Regions from separate parts of the Leuconostoc suionicum genome, predicted to be linked through region 2. Evidence: riboswitches for the same ligand, from Rfam matches in the RefSeq annotation. Region 2 holds a riboswitch; the other holds the start of a gene.
The links. Region 2 has a riboswitch for thiamine pyrophosphate ahead of A6B45_RS03780 (ECF transporter S component). Riboswitches for the same ligand answer to the same signal wherever they lie in the genome.
Positions count from the first base shown of each region.

Region 1: linked by a shared signal. The riboswitch ahead of thiW (energy coupling factor transporter S component ThiW) and the one ahead of A6B45_RS03780 (ECF transporter S component) in region 2 are both predicted to bind thiamine pyrophosphate.

Region 1 is NZ_CP015247.1:924,202-933,562, reverse strand. It holds gene A6B45_RS04595 (dihydrolipoyl dehydrogenase family protein) at 13-1,353, opposite strand; gene A6B45_RS04590 (MarR family winged helix-turn-helix transcriptional regulator) at 1,356-1,808, opposite strand; gene A6B45_RS04585 (winged helix-turn-helix transcriptional regulator) at 2,000-2,359, shown strand; gene A6B45_RS04580 (NADPH-dependent F420 reductase) at 2,447-3,013, opposite strand; gene A6B45_RS04575 (hydroxyethylthiazole kinase) at 3,204-4,022, opposite strand; gene thiW (energy coupling factor transporter S component ThiW) at 4,030-4,539, opposite strand; TPP riboswitch at 4,776-4,875, opposite strand; TPP riboswitch at 4,958-5,047, opposite strand; gene celB (PTS cellobiose transporter subunit IIC) at 5,223-6,557, opposite strand; gene A6B45_RS04560 (sugar transporter) at 6,575-7,129, opposite strand; gene A6B45_RS04555 (PTS cellobiose transporter subunit IIA) at 7,086-7,445, opposite strand; gene A6B45_RS04550 (BglG family transcription antiterminator) at 7,442-9,361, opposite strand, start outside.
Region 2 is NZ_CP015247.1:735,131-744,491, forward strand. It holds gene A6B45_RS03765 (energy-coupling factor transporter transmembrane component T family protein) at 1-298, opposite strand, end outside; gene A6B45_RS03770 (energy-coupling factor ABC transporter ATP-binding protein) at 295-1,668, opposite strand; gene A6B45_RS03775 (thiamine-binding protein) at 1,699-1,992, opposite strand; gene A6B45_RS03780 (ECF transporter S component) at 1,989-2,570, opposite strand; TPP riboswitch at 2,850-2,939, opposite strand; gene A6B45_RS03785 (tRNA (adenine(22)-N(1))-methyltransferase) at 3,190-3,879, shown strand; gene A6B45_RS03790 (Nif3-like dinuclear metal center hexameric protein) at 3,876-4,661, shown strand; gene pepT (peptidase T) at 4,705-5,940, shown strand; gene A6B45_RS03800 (YjzD family protein) at 5,992-6,189, opposite strand; gene A6B45_RS03805 (DNA polymerase III subunit alpha) at 6,384-9,361, shown strand, end outside.

The sequences.
Region 1 (9,361 bases), 190 kb from region 2:
AGGTCTCCTTACTTAGGCTAAATAATTTGCAATCATTGGCAATATAATACCTGAGGCAGTTGGAAACGCATAAATTTGTGAGGTAATGTCCGAACTTGTGTACTGCTGATTAATCACAGGAACAAGTGCATTGACAACCTCTGGGGCAAAATCACCAATTAAAGCTGCACCAACCAACTGTTGGTTTTTATTCACTACGATTTTAATTGCTGCGTGAACATCGTTTAGTGTCTGAAATCGCATAACTCTCCCATAAGGAATTTCATGCACTTGTAAGTTATCATCCTTAGCCGCTTCATCAATGGTTACCCCTATTTGTGCTACACGAGGCAATGTAAAGGCGACTGTTGGCACTACAGGATAATTTATGGGCTCCTGATTACCTAATAATACACTGGCAATATAATTCGATTCAAAAGTAGCGGTTGGTGTTAATCTTGGTATTGTTTTAGAGATCACATCGCCACTGGCATAAATATTGTCAACAGAAGTTTGTAAATGATCATTAACTAAAATACCTTGCTTATCATACAAAACATTAATGTCGTCTAAGGCTAATTCCTCAATATTGGGCACACGACCTGTTGTATCCATAACGTAATCAACATGGTAGGTTTCTCCCTGCGCTGTATTAACTTGATACTGCCCATTTTCAAGTAATGATACACTTGAAACAGCTTGTTTAAACGTAAAATGGATGCCCCTTTCTGTCATATCATCTACGACTTTTTGAGAATAGATTTCATCAAATCCACTTAAAGCATGGTCCCCGTATTCAATTAAAGTGACATCACTCCCGGCGGCATATGCAATTGAAGCAAATTCCATCGCAATATAACCCGCGCCAACGAATAGAATTGACTTCGGCATATCAGGTAAGTCTAGAAAGTCCGTGCTGTCCTTCATAAACTCTGAACCTGAAATCGGTAGTTTTGCAGGTCGCTGGCCAGTAGCAATCACAAATTTTTCAGCTTGGTAAACTTGATCAGCAACAATAATTTTTTCGTTATTTAAAAATTTGGCGTGTCCATTGATAATATCAATTCCATCAACAGAAAGCTTGTGTGCTAAAACTCCTGATAAAGGATCAATCACTTGATGCTTATAAGCCATCAATTCTGGCCAAATGATGTTAGGCGTGTCATTAATTCCGATACCGTGGTAATGATGCAAATGATGTATCATTTCAGCGGGACCATCTAACAATATCTTGGCGTTACAACCAAAATTTGTGCATGTACCAGCAACCTTATTTTCTTCCACTAAGGCTACTTTTTTTCCTGAGCGAGCTAACGTTTGTGCCCCGTGCCATGCAGCATGATCGCTACCAATAAAAATAACATCATAATCCATTTTCATACCTCTTTTTCTTGTATCATCTTTTTTAAGACCTGATTAAGTGCCTGATTTTCTCGCAATACTTCTTCAATTGGACGTCCAACTTGATGTATTAGGTTGTCACGCATAATTCTGATTTCAGACAAAATACGTTCAAAAGTAGTTGCTTTCTGATCAGACATTTTTAAGACCTTGACGCGTCTATCCTGTGAACTTTGCACCTTAACAATCCAAGACTTATTGACAAGTTTCTCAATTACAGGTGTCAATGTATTACTTGACAACTCAAGTTCGGCACCGATATCCATTAGCTTCACCGAATTCTGTTTATAAATAATCAGTAAACTCATATATTGCAAATATGATAAATCATATTTTTCTAGTACATAACCGTACAGATGATGAAAATAACGATTTGTATTGTATATTGACAAGCACAATTCGTCGTAAAGATGTTCATCTTTATTCATATCATAACCTCCTGGGAAATATTATATCGCATACGATATATATTGCAAATAATACATTCCAACTTAAAAAAATGATTGATTATATGTTGTAGTTATTTGCCTTATCATCAAAGAAAGCCTATAATAATTAAAACGTACTAAAAGTAACCTACACACTTTAAGTATCTTTCAAACTAAAAAGGATAATCATTATGTCTAGAAAATTATTGGAACAAAATGGCATCTGCCCTGTAGCAACGACTATTGATCTACTCAGCAGCAAATGGAAGGTATTAATTATTCGTGATCTTTTACCTGGAACAAAACGCTTTTCAGAATTAAAAATTAGTGTAGCCGGTATTAGTCAAAAAATGTTAACGCAAAGTTTGAGAGAGATGGAAGAAGACGGCCTCGTTGTTCGTCAGGTCTTTGCTGTAGTACCTCTTAGAGTAGAGTATAGTTTATCAACCTTAGGACAAAGTATGCGTCCAGTTATTGATTCGATGGCTGACTGGGGCAGTTTCTATCTTGACAAAAATCCAGACAAAAGAAAAGCTTTGCTGGAACAATAAAATTAAAGCATATACATTTTTCGGATGAATATACTGTGCAAAATAAAAAGCAACTATCTTTGAAATAGTTGCTTTTTATTTTGGAATTTACTTAGTAACTGAAAAGCCACCTGTCCAGCCAATTTGTTCACTAGCTGCCAAGGTCATCTGTAGAAAGCCAGTTGCTTCTAATTCGCGAGCTCGATTAAGTTGACCCGCATCAAGAACATTTAAATCGCTATCATTCAAAGCCTCGATAAATAGCTCCTTCCCTTCATCATTTCCTGCTACCAAAACGGTTGTTGTATTTTCACCAATCGTTCCACTTTGTAGCGTAGCAGCAAAATTTGTATTAAATGCCTTAAGTACTATGCTATCTGGCAACTTATTTTGTAGTTCTTCTGCTGCTGAACTATCAGCGGGAACAACTAATTCATTCCATGTCTCAAAGTTCAAGGGATTTGTTATATCAACAACAACTTTTCCTTTTAATTCTTGTTTGTATTGTTGAGCGATTGTGTCTAAAGCAGGATAAGGCACAGCCAAAATAACTAATTCACTAAGGCTCGTAGCTGTACCCTCTGAAGTTAAATAGTTGACATCATTGCCAGCTTTTTCAAAATTAGCTCCGATTGCCTGTCCCATATTGCCTTTACCAAAAATTGTTACTTTCATGATAGAACCTCATTTCCATAATTATTTGTTTTGTTCACTATAATAACTATAATACGTTTGCAAACTAATTGATAGTAGGCAGTTTATAGTTAGTAGATATATATTAGTAACCTATTGGTATATTAATACTTTATATCAATAACATGCTTTTATGCTTAACATTTCATTGACTTAATTGCTATTTTTTTAATCATGAATATTTAATGTTAAACACCCATTGCGGATCATTGCACAACAAATCAATTTGGTTAAGAACTTCTCGTCTAAAGTTTTCCATTCCTCCGTTTGTTAGTAACAGTGCTTTTTCAGCTGCTATATTGAGGTAGCTAATTGCAAATTGACTGGCAACCCATGGATCTTTACCGACCCCGAGAAGTGTAGTTATCATTGCGCCAACCATGTCTCCTGTCCCAACAAACTTATTCAATTCATCGACGCCATTGTTTAAAATAAGGTGTTTATCATTTTGAACAATGACATCCTTTTTTCCTGTTGCCAGAAACACAGTATCGGCATAATCCGTTGTTATTTGTTTCAAAGAAAAAATGAGATCTTTTAACGCTTGATCATGCTGATCAGAGCTAGTACCATCAATACCTTTTGCTAACGATGGTAGGCCGACAAATCTTCTAATTTCTGAAGTATTTCCTTTGATAACCGTTGGATGATTATGTGCCATAGCAATTCCTAACTTTGTTCGTTCATTAGTAATACCATAGCCTACTAGATCCACAACAGTCGGTTTTTTAGTCATATCTGTTAAAGAGCTAGCTTGACGGAGACTTTGTTCGTGTGACTCATTAAGTCGGCCCATATTTAGTAGTAATGCATCTGTTGACTCAAATAATGACGAAAACTCACGGGTATCACTACTCATAATAGGTTTACCACCAAGATACAATATAGTATTAGCCACCGTTTCTAACGTAATATCATTGATTATGCAATGTACTAACGGCGGCTTTTGCAAAGGTAAAATTGATTTAATTTTTATTAATTCATTTTTCATAGCTACGCTACCCAACAAACATTCCTTGAATTTCTTTAAAGGAATTGATTTTTAGCAAATTTCCTAAAACAAAATAAGTGATTACTGATCCAATTATAGTTGCACCCACAAAACGAGGTGTATACACAAACCAGTACAAGTTTTGTTGTTGTCCAGTAAACCAGACCATCACCGGAACTGAAATTAACGATCCTATAATTCCAGTCCCAAGAAATTCTCCAAACATTGACCAATACATATTTCGGCCATACTTATACAAGATACCTGCACCGAAGGCGCCAAAGATTGAACCAGTCAAAGCCAATGGGGGTATACCTAACATTAGCATTCTTATTATTCCAGTGACTACTGCCATAACAACTGCATATACTGGTCCTAGAATTACACCAGCAATAATATTCATGACACTGGACATTGGTGCCATTCCTTCAATTCTAAAAATTGGAGATAACACGATATCTAGCGCTATCATAATTGTAACGACCATTATTTTTGTTAACTTAACATTTTTATTCATTATGATTTCCTTTTTAATATTCCATTGTATTTTTATATTTTAATGATTGTGTTAATTTCGATTAGAGCATAGTTAAACCACCATCTATGAATAGACATTGGCGGTCATATTATTTGCAAGCTCTCAGGCCAGAAATACAGCTGAACCTGCCACATCATAATCAAATTCCTTTCCCAATAAAAAAAGTGCCCTTAAATACATAAAAAAGGACACTTTTGACAACAGTACATGTCGTTATCAAATATTGGTCACTTTCCTACGCTAGTATTAACTAGATCAGGTTCAAAGGGACCGATATACATCATCTCAGTCTTTGCGACGCCCCTAGTGATTATTATTCATTTTTCAAAAAAATCCTTTCAACAAGTCATTTTATGCAATAAAAAAACATTTTCCTCACCTAGAGAAAAATGCTACGTTAAAAAATGTAGCACTTTCCTACGCTGATGTTAATCAGTTCAGGTTCGAAGGGTTCTTCTCAGCCATTTTGGCGCCCCTAGCACAAGCATTATTGTATCATAAATTTTCTATTAAATGTAAGTAATTCATTCTATTTTTCACATAAGTTTATCATTAAGTGATATTCTTACTGATGAAATTTACCTTTCACAAATCAGCCAGTCGAGAATATAAAAAATACCAGTCTGTTACTAAACACAGACCAGTATTTTGATGCCTCGTCATTAAGGCTGTACTTGCGTTTTCCCCTGCTCATCATTGTACAACTTAGTATCATATATTTTGATAAATGGTAAGTAAATAATGAAAGCTATTACAACACAGATTATTGCTAAGACTGCTGCTTTCCAATCAACGGTACTAATAAATGCACCGATTCCGGCTGGGGATGGCCATGGTGCTTGAATAACAATTGGTCGAATGATATGGAAGTTAATGGCTGCATAAGCAACGGAAGCTGTTGCCATTGGTGCCAAGAAAAATGGAATAGCTAGATAAGGATTATAAACAATTGGTAGTCCAAATATTAACGGCTCGTTAATATTGAAAAATGATGGTACGATTGAAGCTCGACCCAAAACTTTGAGCTGTTCGGAACGTGCTAGTAAAGTAATAAATATGCATAATCCAAGTGTCGCACCAGAACCACCTAAGATAGCAAAGGCATTATTAAATTCTCCAGCAAACGGTATGTTAGCCCCATTTGAATTTGCTACCATATTTGCTAAGAAGATAGGCGTAATGAATGCGGAAATAATGTTAGCGCCATGAATACCAACAATCCACAAGGCATGAATCAAGAACTCAATCACCATAATTCCTAGCCAGGTGCTAGTCATGCTTGTGACGAAGCTAAATGGTATTGCAATCATTTTGAAAATGTCAGTACCGAGTAACACTAAGGAACCATTAATACCCAGTACAACAAAAGCAATAACGAAAGTTGGAATTAATGCCGTAAATGATCTTGATACACCTTCCGGTACAGCATCCGGCATTTTAATCGTCCAGTTATGTTTCACACAGAATGAATACAACCAGACTGCTAAAATAGCCATAATAATCGCTGTGAAAATACCACTTGTTCCAACACGGTCGATTGTGCTGGTCATTCTAAATCCGTTGATAACTGTTTCGTCCTTGGATATGGTATTTAGCAGAACAATTTTTCCACCTTTTAAAACCAATTCTGGCAAGCACATAAAGAATGCAAATAGCGATAAGAAGGCACCATTTAATGGCGCTACTTTTAGTTTATCTTCTGTTTGAATAATACGAGTTAATTGAAAACCAATTGCTAAACTAAAATACATGGCTAAGATACCCATGGTTGCTGTGTTGGCAATCATGTACAAATCGCTAAACTTAAAGAATGTTGCATCGAAAAAATCATTTAAAAACGGAAATACTGTCGGTAATATATTCAAAACTAATATCATAGATCCCACAATTGTAAAAGGAATTGAAGCCATACCAGCAGCCATGATAGCCCTCACAATTCTATATTGTGAAACTTTGGTCATTGGTTTCAAAAGCACTTTTTGTAGGAAATTAAACATAGGTCCATTTTCCATAACTATTTCATCTCCTTATTATTTTTAAGAACGGACTGATAGGCTGTCAAACGTGCGTAGTATTTATCGTGATTTGTTGCAATCAAGCCTAACCTTTTGTTAACTATGAGAAGTATGCTACTACTGAGTAGTAACAGGATTAATACCACTAAGCGGTTACTACCAGTATTTTGTATAAATTGGTAAAAAAATGTAAATAACGATGTTGGGATGCTCACCATTAAAATGATATTCACGATAAGCTGTGATCTGAAAAACACTTTTGAATAAGTCAGTTGGTTCGTATGATGTCCAAACAACTTAATTTGTTCAATAATTGCTAGCGAAGCGATAAGCATTAAAGAAATAGGTATTAGTGCCACTGGGGTCTGCCACATAATTATGGCCCAATACAAGTTTACGAACAGAAAGAACGCCGTGGCATAACGAATTAACATGAATCGATTAAACTGCATGCTTTTGAGGCTCATTTCCGTACGATTTTTTTCGATTGCGACCTCTAAACCATACTGCTTATCCTGTGGCCTTTTTGGCCCTTGTTTGATTCCTTTTTTCAATGTCTTGTACCTCCTCATAAAGAGTCTGCATTTCAATAGCCATCTCACGTAAAGTCATCGTTGTCATTAAGTGGTCTTGTGCATGGACTAATATAATTTCCATATCAATATGACTACCCTCAGCGTATTCTTGTAATAAGTTTGTTTGCGATTTATGAGCTAATAGTAATTCGTCATTTGATAATTTTAGATTTTCGTTAGATAACTTAAAGTTTTTTTCTCTCATAGCTTCAAAAGCCTTATGAACCATTGTGCGCGCATTTCCACTGTGTAAAATAATTTCAAAAGCGACAACTTGAATGTCTTCTGATTTCATATATACTTACCTCCTTTCATCATTAACAGAAAATTATGCCGAAATTCTGAAAAATTTTTTGAGGCAACTAATCGACGCTGTTCTTCAGTATTTTCTGTGAATTTTACTATTGCCTGCGTTGTTTCTGTTAGACCCTTATTGCTCCGATAAGATGGTGATAGCAGGAAAACTAACCGAATGCTTGGATACTCATCAGACCACCTGACACCGTTTGGTATAATCCCAATAGCAATTTTAGGTACTCGACTCATCGGCATAGCAGGATGTGGAACGGCAATAGTATCACTAAAAACGATTGAGCTCAGCTGTTCACGTTGATCAATTTGTTCCAAAAATTCATGTTTTAATTCGGTAGGTTCATTGAACATCAGCATATTAGTTAACTCTTGTAGTAATTCCTTTCGATGAGGCGATACCTGCCATATTTTAAAACTTGACTGATCAATAAATTGATCAAAATGATTTAAAACGCTATTATTTGGCTGCTTTTTCTCTACAGCAATATATTTATTTCGAATTTGTTCATTATCTAAAAATTCATTTATTTTTTGAACATCTGCTTCGGTTAAAAAAATACTTACCTGTATGACGGGGACCTTGAAAACACGTGTTGACAGATCAATAGCACTGATAATAAGATTAACATTACTTAAAGCAGTGTCATCAACTTCATAATATCCTTTAATATCAACAATGTTTAAATACATACCAAATTCTTTTTCGACACGATTGTTGAGTAACTGTGCCGATCCATACCCTGTTGCGCAGATAATTAAGGCTCTTGGTTTATTTAAATTTTTATATTTTTCTGCTGCTGCCATCAAATGAAGTGCTAGATAAGCGACTTCATCGTCATTAATGTCAAACTGAGATAGATATGGTGACCATTTTATATAGCGCTTGGTATCCATGAACTCACTTAAATAATTCGTTTTTATTTCCTGTAACAAAGGATTTTTCAATTGAATACCTTGCTCAAGGCGAACTACCATCGGTTTTAGGTGTTCAATGATATTTTTCTTGAGAGCATAATCCTTAGTAACTGGGTAGTCGGTTTCTAATTCAATTCGTCGTAAGATCATATCTAAATCCCGTTGTAACGGACCATCATTTTGTATATTAATATTTTTCCCTTGTGCCATTAATTGAATGGTTAAATAATCTACTTCACTTTTCGGAAATTTTAATGATAGGCCACTTTCAATACGAGAAAAAATTTTTCTAGCAACATCACGAACATTTCTGATTTCAGGATTAATGTCAACTTGGACCGCCTGTAATTCAAAGCCACATTTCAATCGTTGAACGCTTAGTGCAATGTATAAAACAATATTTTGTATGGTAAAGTCTGTTAAATGAATACCAGCTTCTCGACATTCATCAAGAACAATAATCGTAATTTGATCAAAACTAATTGCCTTAAAGAAAGATTTGTTTTTCATATAATGTTGAATAGAATTTTCACTATGACTGAAAAAGTAATCTAGAATAAAGTGACGTTTATCGCGCTCTAATCCCGTAATGAAGACACCAATATTGGCTTTGCTTTCGACACTAATTTGATATGGCATTAACACTTTGCGAATAATCGATAAATCTTTTGAAAGTGTGGTTCTTGTAACAAATAGTTTTTCAGCTAAGTCCTCAATTAGAAATTTTTGATTTTCAATAACAAGTTTGTTCAAAATATACTTTTGACGATCCGAAATATTATTGCTGTCCTCATTAATTAACCACTGGGATAATTCATAGTTTTTATTTAAAAATAAGTCAAATGTAACGGGATGAGATATGTGCAAACGATAACCTAAACTGGGTTTCGCATCAAGTTGGGCACCTTGTGAGACTAAGGTTTCTTTCAAAATTTTGATATAATTACGAATTGTTCTAGGTGTCAGTGACAAAAGAGTAGATAA
Region 2 (9,361 bases):
GCAGGGTCATATCCGTTGTAAACGAAAAAGCCGCTCCTAGGAATATGTAGGCAACAATTCGAGTCATCATGATAATTGCCATGTCATGGGAACCAAAAGTTGTAAATGATGTCCATGCACCTAAGACAGGTAATATAGGCATGACAATTAATAGCAAATAACGTTTCCAAGACAGTTTTGAAAGAACAAGATAAATACCAGCAACAATCGTTACAACAACATTGATTTGATAATTTAGGATAAAAGTTAGTTCGATGCTAACGATAAGTATAAGTAGAAATTTAACACTTGGATTCATAAAAAATGCTCCATATATTGTAAAGTTTGATTAGATAGATGCAAATGATAATCAATGATTGGGCGTAGCTGATCTAGTTGATGACTAATAATAATAAAACGTTGTCGTCCAATGTCTGCGATTTCTCGTAAAATTTCGCCTACAACACGAACAGAATCTGTGTCCAGACCAGCAATAGGTTCGTCTAACAATAATATTGGTGTGCCAACAATTAACATCACCAAGAGTTGAACTTTTTTCTTTTGCCCGCCAGAGAGCTGGTAAACGACATGATCCTGTAGCCCATCCAAGTTTAAGCGCTCTAAGTAACGAGTAATGACTTTTTCGGACCATTTTTCTGGTTGTTGTGCATGTTGCATGCTCAACGCGATTTCCTCACGAATCGTCATTCGTAAAAATTGCCGTTCTGCATTTTGAAATATCAATGCTACTTGTTTTGCATATTTGGCAGCATTAAATTTTTTGATATTTTGGTCCATAAACAAAATGTCACCTTGGTAGGATTTTAGACGAGTGAGAGCATTGAAAAGGGATGACTTTCCTGTGCCATTTGCTCCGGTGAAGAGTGTAATTCCACTGGGGGCCAAAGGTAAATCGGAAATACTAATTAATTGACGTTGCCCCACTAAAAGTTCAAAATTTTTTAATTGCAAAACACCTTCTTTAGGTAATTGCAGGTGAACATTTTGTTCCGGTAAGATACGATTTTGAAAGTTACTAACAGTTGCTACTTTTTTGTGGTGTATTTCCCACACATGATCAACAAGTGGTTCGTACCCGTGTAAATCGTGATCAGTGATTAATATAGTGGTTTGTCCCTGTTTTTGTAAATCTTTTAATTTAGCTAATAGATCCTGGCGAGATTGGCTATCCACATTTGCAAACGGTTCGTCCAATAATAAGAAATCACTTTGCATTGCAACAATGATAGCTAATGCAACTTTTTGCTTCTCACCACCTGATAAGGTGTTAATGTCTTGATGGGTTAAGTCTGAGATACCAACAAATTCTAGAGCGTGCGTTGCACGTTGCTTGATATCAGAAGGATGAACTTGCAAGTTTTCTAAAGTGAAAATCAATTCATCCAGTGGTGTTTTCATAACAAATTGGGTGTCTGGATCTTGAAATAAAAAGCCGACGACTTTAGCTTTCTCGTTAGCTGGTAATGTGGTAACTGATTGATCATTCACAAGTACTTCACCTTTTAGTTGGGGATATAATCCTGCAAATATTCGGAGAAGGGTTGATTTTCCAGAACCAGATGGACCGATTAGTAGGTTAAAACTATTGTGAGATATTGACATGGTGGTGTCATCAAGTATTTTTGTATTGCCATATGACAAACTGACATGTTTTAAATGAGTAACCATAATAATTTCCTATGTACGCGGAAACTCCGCTTATTTATATTTATCTGTTTTCTTTGCAATGGTTAAAACATCAGAATCTGTAGCCATGTTTATTTTGCTGTATACCATGACGGGAATGTCACTAATTTGTGCTGCAACCTTGGGCAGATTTTTTAAAATATCCATTAGTTGATCGTAATCACCTTCAAGAGTTGATTCAAAAGCACCTACCTGATAGTTGACACCACTCTTGTTGATATAAGCAATCACATGATCAACTATGCGAATGACTTCTTCTGTGTCAGCTGTCATTGGTAATACTTGGACTGCAATGCTTGATATCATGAGACCACCTCGTTTTTATTAACTTCTAGAATACCTGATTTAGCAACCAATTTTTGTGTGAAGTAAACGATAACTCCTGCAAAAATAGCTGCTGAAATGAGGCGAGTAATGAATAATCCAATCAACAAACCAAATGAGTAATCGGCATAACCATTACGGAACAGGTCCCAAATAAATGTCACAACAGTAACTGTGATGACAGACATTGACAAACTCGTTTTGTCCCAACGACGGTAGCCAAATACAGCAAATCCAAGTTCGGTACCAAAACCTTGGATTAATGCAGCGACAACATTCATGACACCCCATTGAGAACCAAAGACCATTTCAATTGTGCCGGCAAGTGTTTCACCCACAATAGATGCACCGGGACGACGTAAAATGAACCCAGCCATAGGACCAGCCATTAGCCAAGGACCCAATGTTGCATCATTAGCATATGCGCTTAATCCGAATGGTGTTAAAAAGGCAGCGATGACATTATAGCCAAATGCCCAAGCCCAAAATATAAATCCAAAAAACACACCGATTAGTGCGATGAAGATAACATCGCGAAGTGACCATTTGTTTGCAGACATTTGCAAAACCTCCTAAAATTTCCGATATTAACCAATAAGAGTATGAGATATACAACTGTTTTCATGACTTATTGGTTAATAATTGATGTAACCGAAATCACCGCAAAATCGGGTGTAATTAGAAAAAGCCAGGCTTCACAAGGAAGACTGGCTTGAAAAATTGTGGTCATAATCTCAATGAAGAAACGATACTTAACAAACTTGTATTATTTCATCATCACATATTATAGTGATGACGTCACAAAACATAGTACTGTCAAAATATGTCATTTCATTAATACATTTTCAAGTAAATCTCCCTACGCTAGTATTATCTAGATCAGGTATAATGGGTTTTATCTCAGCGCGGCGGCACCCCAGATTTTGGTGTTTTCAGTTATTTGTGAAAAGCTCACGCATAGAGTGTAACACAGGACAAATTATCGTGCAAACTATTCGTATGCTGTAGAATTTAATTACTAAATAATGTTATATTTTCTAACATTCTAATGCTTTTAATTAAGAAATGTGAGTATGATGTAACTTGTGGCCCTTATTAATTAAAAGTACATGATATCAGCGAGATATTGACTTATTTGTTATACTAAAATGAGTAAAAAAACAACTCTAAGGATAGAAAATGGACAGTATTCATCTTTCACCACGGCTTGCAGCTGTGGCTTCATTTGTACCCAAAGGCGCAAGGTTAGCCGATATTGGCTCTGATCACGCCTATTTACCTGCTAATCTATTAATCAATAACAAAATTTCGTTTGCAATTGCTGGTGAGGTTGCTAAAGGGCCTTACGAAAATGCGCAGCACGAAATTGTTCGAAGATCGTTAACCACGCAACTTGAGGCGAGATTGGCGAATGGATTAGCGGCAATTAAAGATGAGGATCATATTGATACGGTCACAATCGCTGGTATGGGCGGTGTCTTAATTACAGACATATTAGAAGCGGGATTTTCAAAAGCCAAACGATTTGAAACGCTTATACTACAACCTAATACCGATGAGCACATTGTGCGAACATGGCTAAACAACCATCAGTATAAAATTAACGATGAGGTTATTGAACAAGAGGATAACCATTTTTACGAAATTATGGTTGCAACAGAGGGCACTCAAAGTTTATCAAGCCTTGATAAAAAATTTGGTCCGGTCTTGCGAAAGCAAAAAACATCAGTTTTTGTTGCTAAATGGCAGAAAGAATTGGATCGCATCGACACAATTTTTGAAAATCTTGAATTTGCTGGGAAAGCGGATTCACCTATTTATCAAGAGTGGAAAAACAAATATCAGCAAATTCAGGAGGTTATCAAGTGATTGCACAAGAGTTAATTAACAAGATTGAGCTTTTTGCACCTAAACAATTAGCTGAGGAGGGTGACCCTACAGGACTGCAAATTGGTGATCCTAAACAGCCTGTGCATCGAGTAATGACAGCCCTTGACGTTCGCCCAGAAGTGGTTCAAGAGGCAATTGACAATCAGGTCGATTTTATATGGGCACACCATGAGGTCATGTTCTTTCCGGCAAAAAATCTAGACCTATCACAGCCTCAAAATCGAATGTATGCAGATTTGATTCAACACCATATTGTTGTTTATGCTTCACATACTAATATGGACAGCGCACAAGGTGGCATGAATGATTGGTTGGCTGAAGCACTTGGTATTCAAAATGCAGTGCCTCTGGTACCAAATGTAGATAAGAGAACGGGTCTTGGCAGGATTGGACAATTAGTGCAACCAATTTCTGTACAAGAATACGCTGTGAAAATTCGTGATTTGTTTCAAGTTCAAGCAGTGCGCGTTATCGCTAACGATGTGACAAAGCCAATTCAAAAGATCGCTGTGCTAGGTGGAGATGGAGGCCGTTGGTGGCGGGTTGCGCAACAAGCAGGAGCTGATGCCTACGTCACAGCCGATGTCTACTATCACGTTGGGCACGACATCTTGGCTTCAAATTTTATTGTGATTGATCCTGATCATCACATGGAAGCCATTGCTAACAAAAAAATGGTTGCTAAGGTCAAAGAATGGTTTGGCGACACTGTTGATGTAGTTGCTACAAAAATCAATACAGATCCATACAAATATATTTAGTTACCGGTTAAAACAGTGAGCAAATGCTCAAAAGGAGTAATATATGACAAAGTATCCTGAATTAACAGAACGTTTTTTGAAGTATATAAAAGTAGATACGCAGTCTGATGAGAATTCAGAAACAGTGCCGTCGTCACCTAAAGAGGTCGCCTTTTTGGCAGATTTAGCTGAGGAGTTGAAAGCTATTGGTCTTGAAAATGTACGCACAATGAAAGACGGTTATGTGTTTGCGGAATTATCAAGCAATATTGATGATAGTGCTGTGCCCACAATTGGATTTATTGCACACGTTGATACTGCAGATTTTAATGGAGCGAACATTAACCCACAAATTATTGAGAATTACGACGGCCAATCGTCAATTAAGTTAGGAAATAGTGGTTATGAATTGACAACTAAGGAATTTCCTAGCTTAAAAAAATATGCGGGACATACGCTAATAACAACCGATGGTACAACACTATTAGGTGCTGATGATAAAGCTGGAGATGCTGAAATCATTACGGCAGCTCAGTATTTGATTGCACATCCAGAGGTTAAGCATGGTGATTTGCGATTTGCTTTTGGACCAGATGAAGAGATTGGTATTGGTGCCGACCATTTTGATGTTGAAGCATTTGGTGCTGACTTCGCTTATACAATGGATGGCGGACCGTTAGGAGAGCTTGAGTGGGAGACATTTAATGCTGCGAGCGCCGTTATCACAATTCAGGGGCGAAATGTTCATCCAGGAACTGCAAAAGATACAATGGTTAATGCTATTCAGCTAGCATTTGATTTCCATGAACAACTTCCTGTCCATGATCGCCCAGAAAACACTGAAGGAACAGAAGGATTTTGGCATCTTCTAGCAGTTGACGGTAATCCTGAAGAAGCAACTCTGCGTTATATTGTTCGTGATCATGACCGAAATATATTTGAAGAACGTAAGCAAAGATTATTAGATATTGCCGATGCCTTTAATCAGAAATTAAGGGAAAAGCGTATTAAAGTTGTATTGAAAGATCAATACTATAATATGGGTGAAATCTTGAAAGATGACATGTGTTCAGTTAATTTGGCTGAAAAAGCGATGAATAACTTAGCGATTAAACCAATTATTGAACCTGTCCGTGGTGGTACCGATGGTTCAAAAATAACTTTCCTAGGGCTGCCAACACCAAATATTTTTGCTGGTGGCGAAAATATGCATGGCCGTTTTGAATATATTTCTACAACAGTCATGGAACAGGCAACAGACGTTATTTTAGAAATTGTAAAACTTGCACAAGAAAAATAACTTTTGGATAAACAAAAAGAGCTCAAATGAGCTCTTTTTAAATCTTGTGATTTATTCTTCAGACGCAACTTCTTTTGGTGCAGCTGATCCTGAAATTGCTGGAATTGCAACTAGCGCAATTTCACCAACAATGACAGCAATGACAGCAACAGTAACAAAATCATAAGTGCCAGAATTCAATTGGGATACAATATAACCCAAAATTTCACCAAATATTGCCGACCAAATTGCTACCATAATGTATTTCATGATTTTTTACCTCTTTACTGTCATTATAATACACCTTTTTTCACAAATGGCAAGTTTTTAAGGGAATTTAAACAAGAAAATAGAAAATGTCTTATCTGTGGTTTTGTGGGACCCTAATATTTGTTAAAATTAACGACTTTTCTGTGATTTTTCTGTATAATTAAAGAAAACGGATGTTCGTATAAGGAGTTGAAATGTACGCACCGCTTCAAATTTTAAGCAGTTATAGCTTATTAAAAAATCCAAATACAATTGAACAAATTGTCCAAACGGCAAAGACTCGTGGTTATGAAGCCATTGCACTGGCTGATGTTAATGTAATGTACGGGGCGATAGACTGGTTTCGACAAACAAAAAAGCATGGGATTAAGCCTTTATTTGGCTTGACATTAATGGTCAATGGACTTGTGAATACTGCTACGCTATTTCCAGTCGTACTATTAGCTGAGAATCAAGTAGGCTACCAAAATCTAATGTGGCTATCATCAGCCAAGATGACTAGTCAAGGAGATTTTCAGTGGGAAACAATGGTCAAACACTTATCTGGTATAAACATTGTTTTTCCAACTGACAGTGAGCTTGTTCAGCTCATCTCTTCGGGGTATGAGAAAGTTAATGACTATTGGCAACAACTTATCACCCTTGTTGACGCTCACCATTCTTTTATTGGTATTAATTCACAAATGGCACCGCAGATACAAGAGAGATTAGCGCAATTTAGCGAACAAACCGGTGGCCGTATGATTGCTTTAGATGACATTGATTATCTGAACTCAGACGATGCGTTCACTACTCAAGTCTTAAAAGCAATTGATGCAAATGTTAAATTGGACGATATTAAAATTTTGGCTCAACAACAAGGCTCACATATTTTAAGAGATTTAACTGTCGTTCAGCAAGAATACCAAGGCACAGAAATACTAAAGACAGCCTATATTAATAACGAACTATTGGTTTCAAAAAGCAATGTCAGCATTGAATTTAAAGATACGGCTTTACCACCTTTTGAAACACCATCTGGCGTGACCAACGCACAGTTTTTAGAAACAATTGCTGTCAGTGGATTAAAAAAACGATTACAAGGACATAATGTGAGCTTGAACTTGTACGAAGAAAGATTGCAGCACGAATTAAAAACCATTGAAGTGTTAGGATTTAGCGATTACTTCCTGATTGTTTGGGACATTGTTAACTTTGCGCATAAAAACCACATTCAAACTGGACCAGGTCGTGGTTCTGTCGCTGGATCTTTGGTTGCGTACAGTTTACAAATTACCGATGTAGATCCCTTGCAATTTAACTTGCTATTTGAACGCTTTCTAAATGACGAGCGCGTGCAAATGCCTGATATTGATATTGATTGGCCACCAAGCAAACGTGAAGAACTATTCGCCTACCTTCATCAAAAGTACGGGAAAAGAAATTTTGGTCAAATTATTACATTTGGTACTTTAGCTTCTAAGCAAGCCCTACGTGATGTTGGTAGGGTTTTTGGGTTACCAACCCCGACATTGAGTAAGTTGAGTGCTAGTATACCTGAAGGAAAAAATGGACGTAAAGTGTCCATTGAGGATGCGCTTAAAGCGCCACAATTACAGAATGCCCTTCGTGATATTGATAATGGTAGATTATTATTACAAACGGCGTTGAAAATTGAAGGGTTACCAAAAAATTACTCTACACATGCGGCAGGAATTGTGCTTAGTGCGAATCCTTTGGTACAAACATTGCCTGTGCAATCTGGTACGGAGGGACGTTTATTAACACAATTTGAAAAAGATCCAGTTGAACAATTAGGGTTACTTAAAATCGATATTCTAGGATTACAAAATTTGGCAATTTTAAGCCAAGCACTCTATTATGCTCAAAAAGAGCTACCAGAAGGGTTTGATATTACCAAAGTTGCTTTAGATGACGCCAAAACCTTAGCATTATTTGCTAAAGGAGACACAAATGGGGTTTTCCAATTTGAATCTGCCGGCATTAAAAATGTATTGCGAAAGCTGAAACCAGTCACCTTTGAACATATTGTGGCTGTTAACGCGCTTTATCGTCCTGGTCCTGCACAAAATATTGATAAGTTTATTGCTCGACGCCATGGTAAAGAACCAGTGACGATCCCAGACCCTAGTTTGAAATCAATTTTGGCGCCAACTTTTGGTATTATTGTATACCAAGAGCAGGTTATGCTGGTTGCGGAGTCATATGCTGGATTCACGCTAGGTGAGGCGGATGTTTTACGAAGTGCCATGTCGAAGAAAAAAGTTGACAAAATGCAAAAATTGCATGAGCAATTTATTAAAGGTGCTTTAAAAAATGGGCATGATCAAGAGCAAGCAGAACTTATTTTTTCTTATATTGATGAATTCGCTAATTATGGTTTCAATCGTTCTCATGCAGTTGCTTATAGTAAACTGGCTTTTGAGTTAGCCTATTTAAAGGCACATTATCCGGTTGCTTTTTTTACAGCTTTACTAAATGCAAATCTGGGTGAACAAAAAAAAGTGCAGCAATATGTATCTGAAGCTAAAATGCGCGGAATTGTAGTATTAGCACCAGATATCAACAAGTCATATAAACTTTGGACATCTATCGAAAACCAATTACAAATGGGCTTGAACAACATCCGTGGTGTTCGTACGGATTTTGTGACAGGTGTGTTAGAAGAGCGACAAAATAATGGTTCATTTCAAACAATCCAGTCCTTTGTCAGACGTTTGCCAGATAAAATGCGTAAACGAGAAGTGTTAGAGCAGTTAGTATATGCTGGTGCACTTGATTCGTTTGGCTATAATCGACGCGAACTAATCGAAAATCTAGCGAGCTTGATTGAAGGTGCAAGCTTTGGTAACTTAATTTTGGAAGAAACGAAAATTAAGAAGTATGATAATTTTGCTTTGCCTGATCGTCTGAAAAAAGAAAAAGAAGTTATTGGCGTGAATTTATCAGGTCATCCTTTAGATGCATATGTTGATTTCATTTTGGAAAATGGTTTTAGTCAGATAGGAAATGTCGTACAGCCTGGCCAGGTTGAGAAAATAATCGCAATTATCGACAGTATTCGTCAGATCCGCACTAAAAAGGGGGATGACATGGCTTTCGTGAAGGTCTCTGATACCACTGGAGAAATTAGTGTAACCATATTTCCACAACTATTTAAAAAAATTAGCAA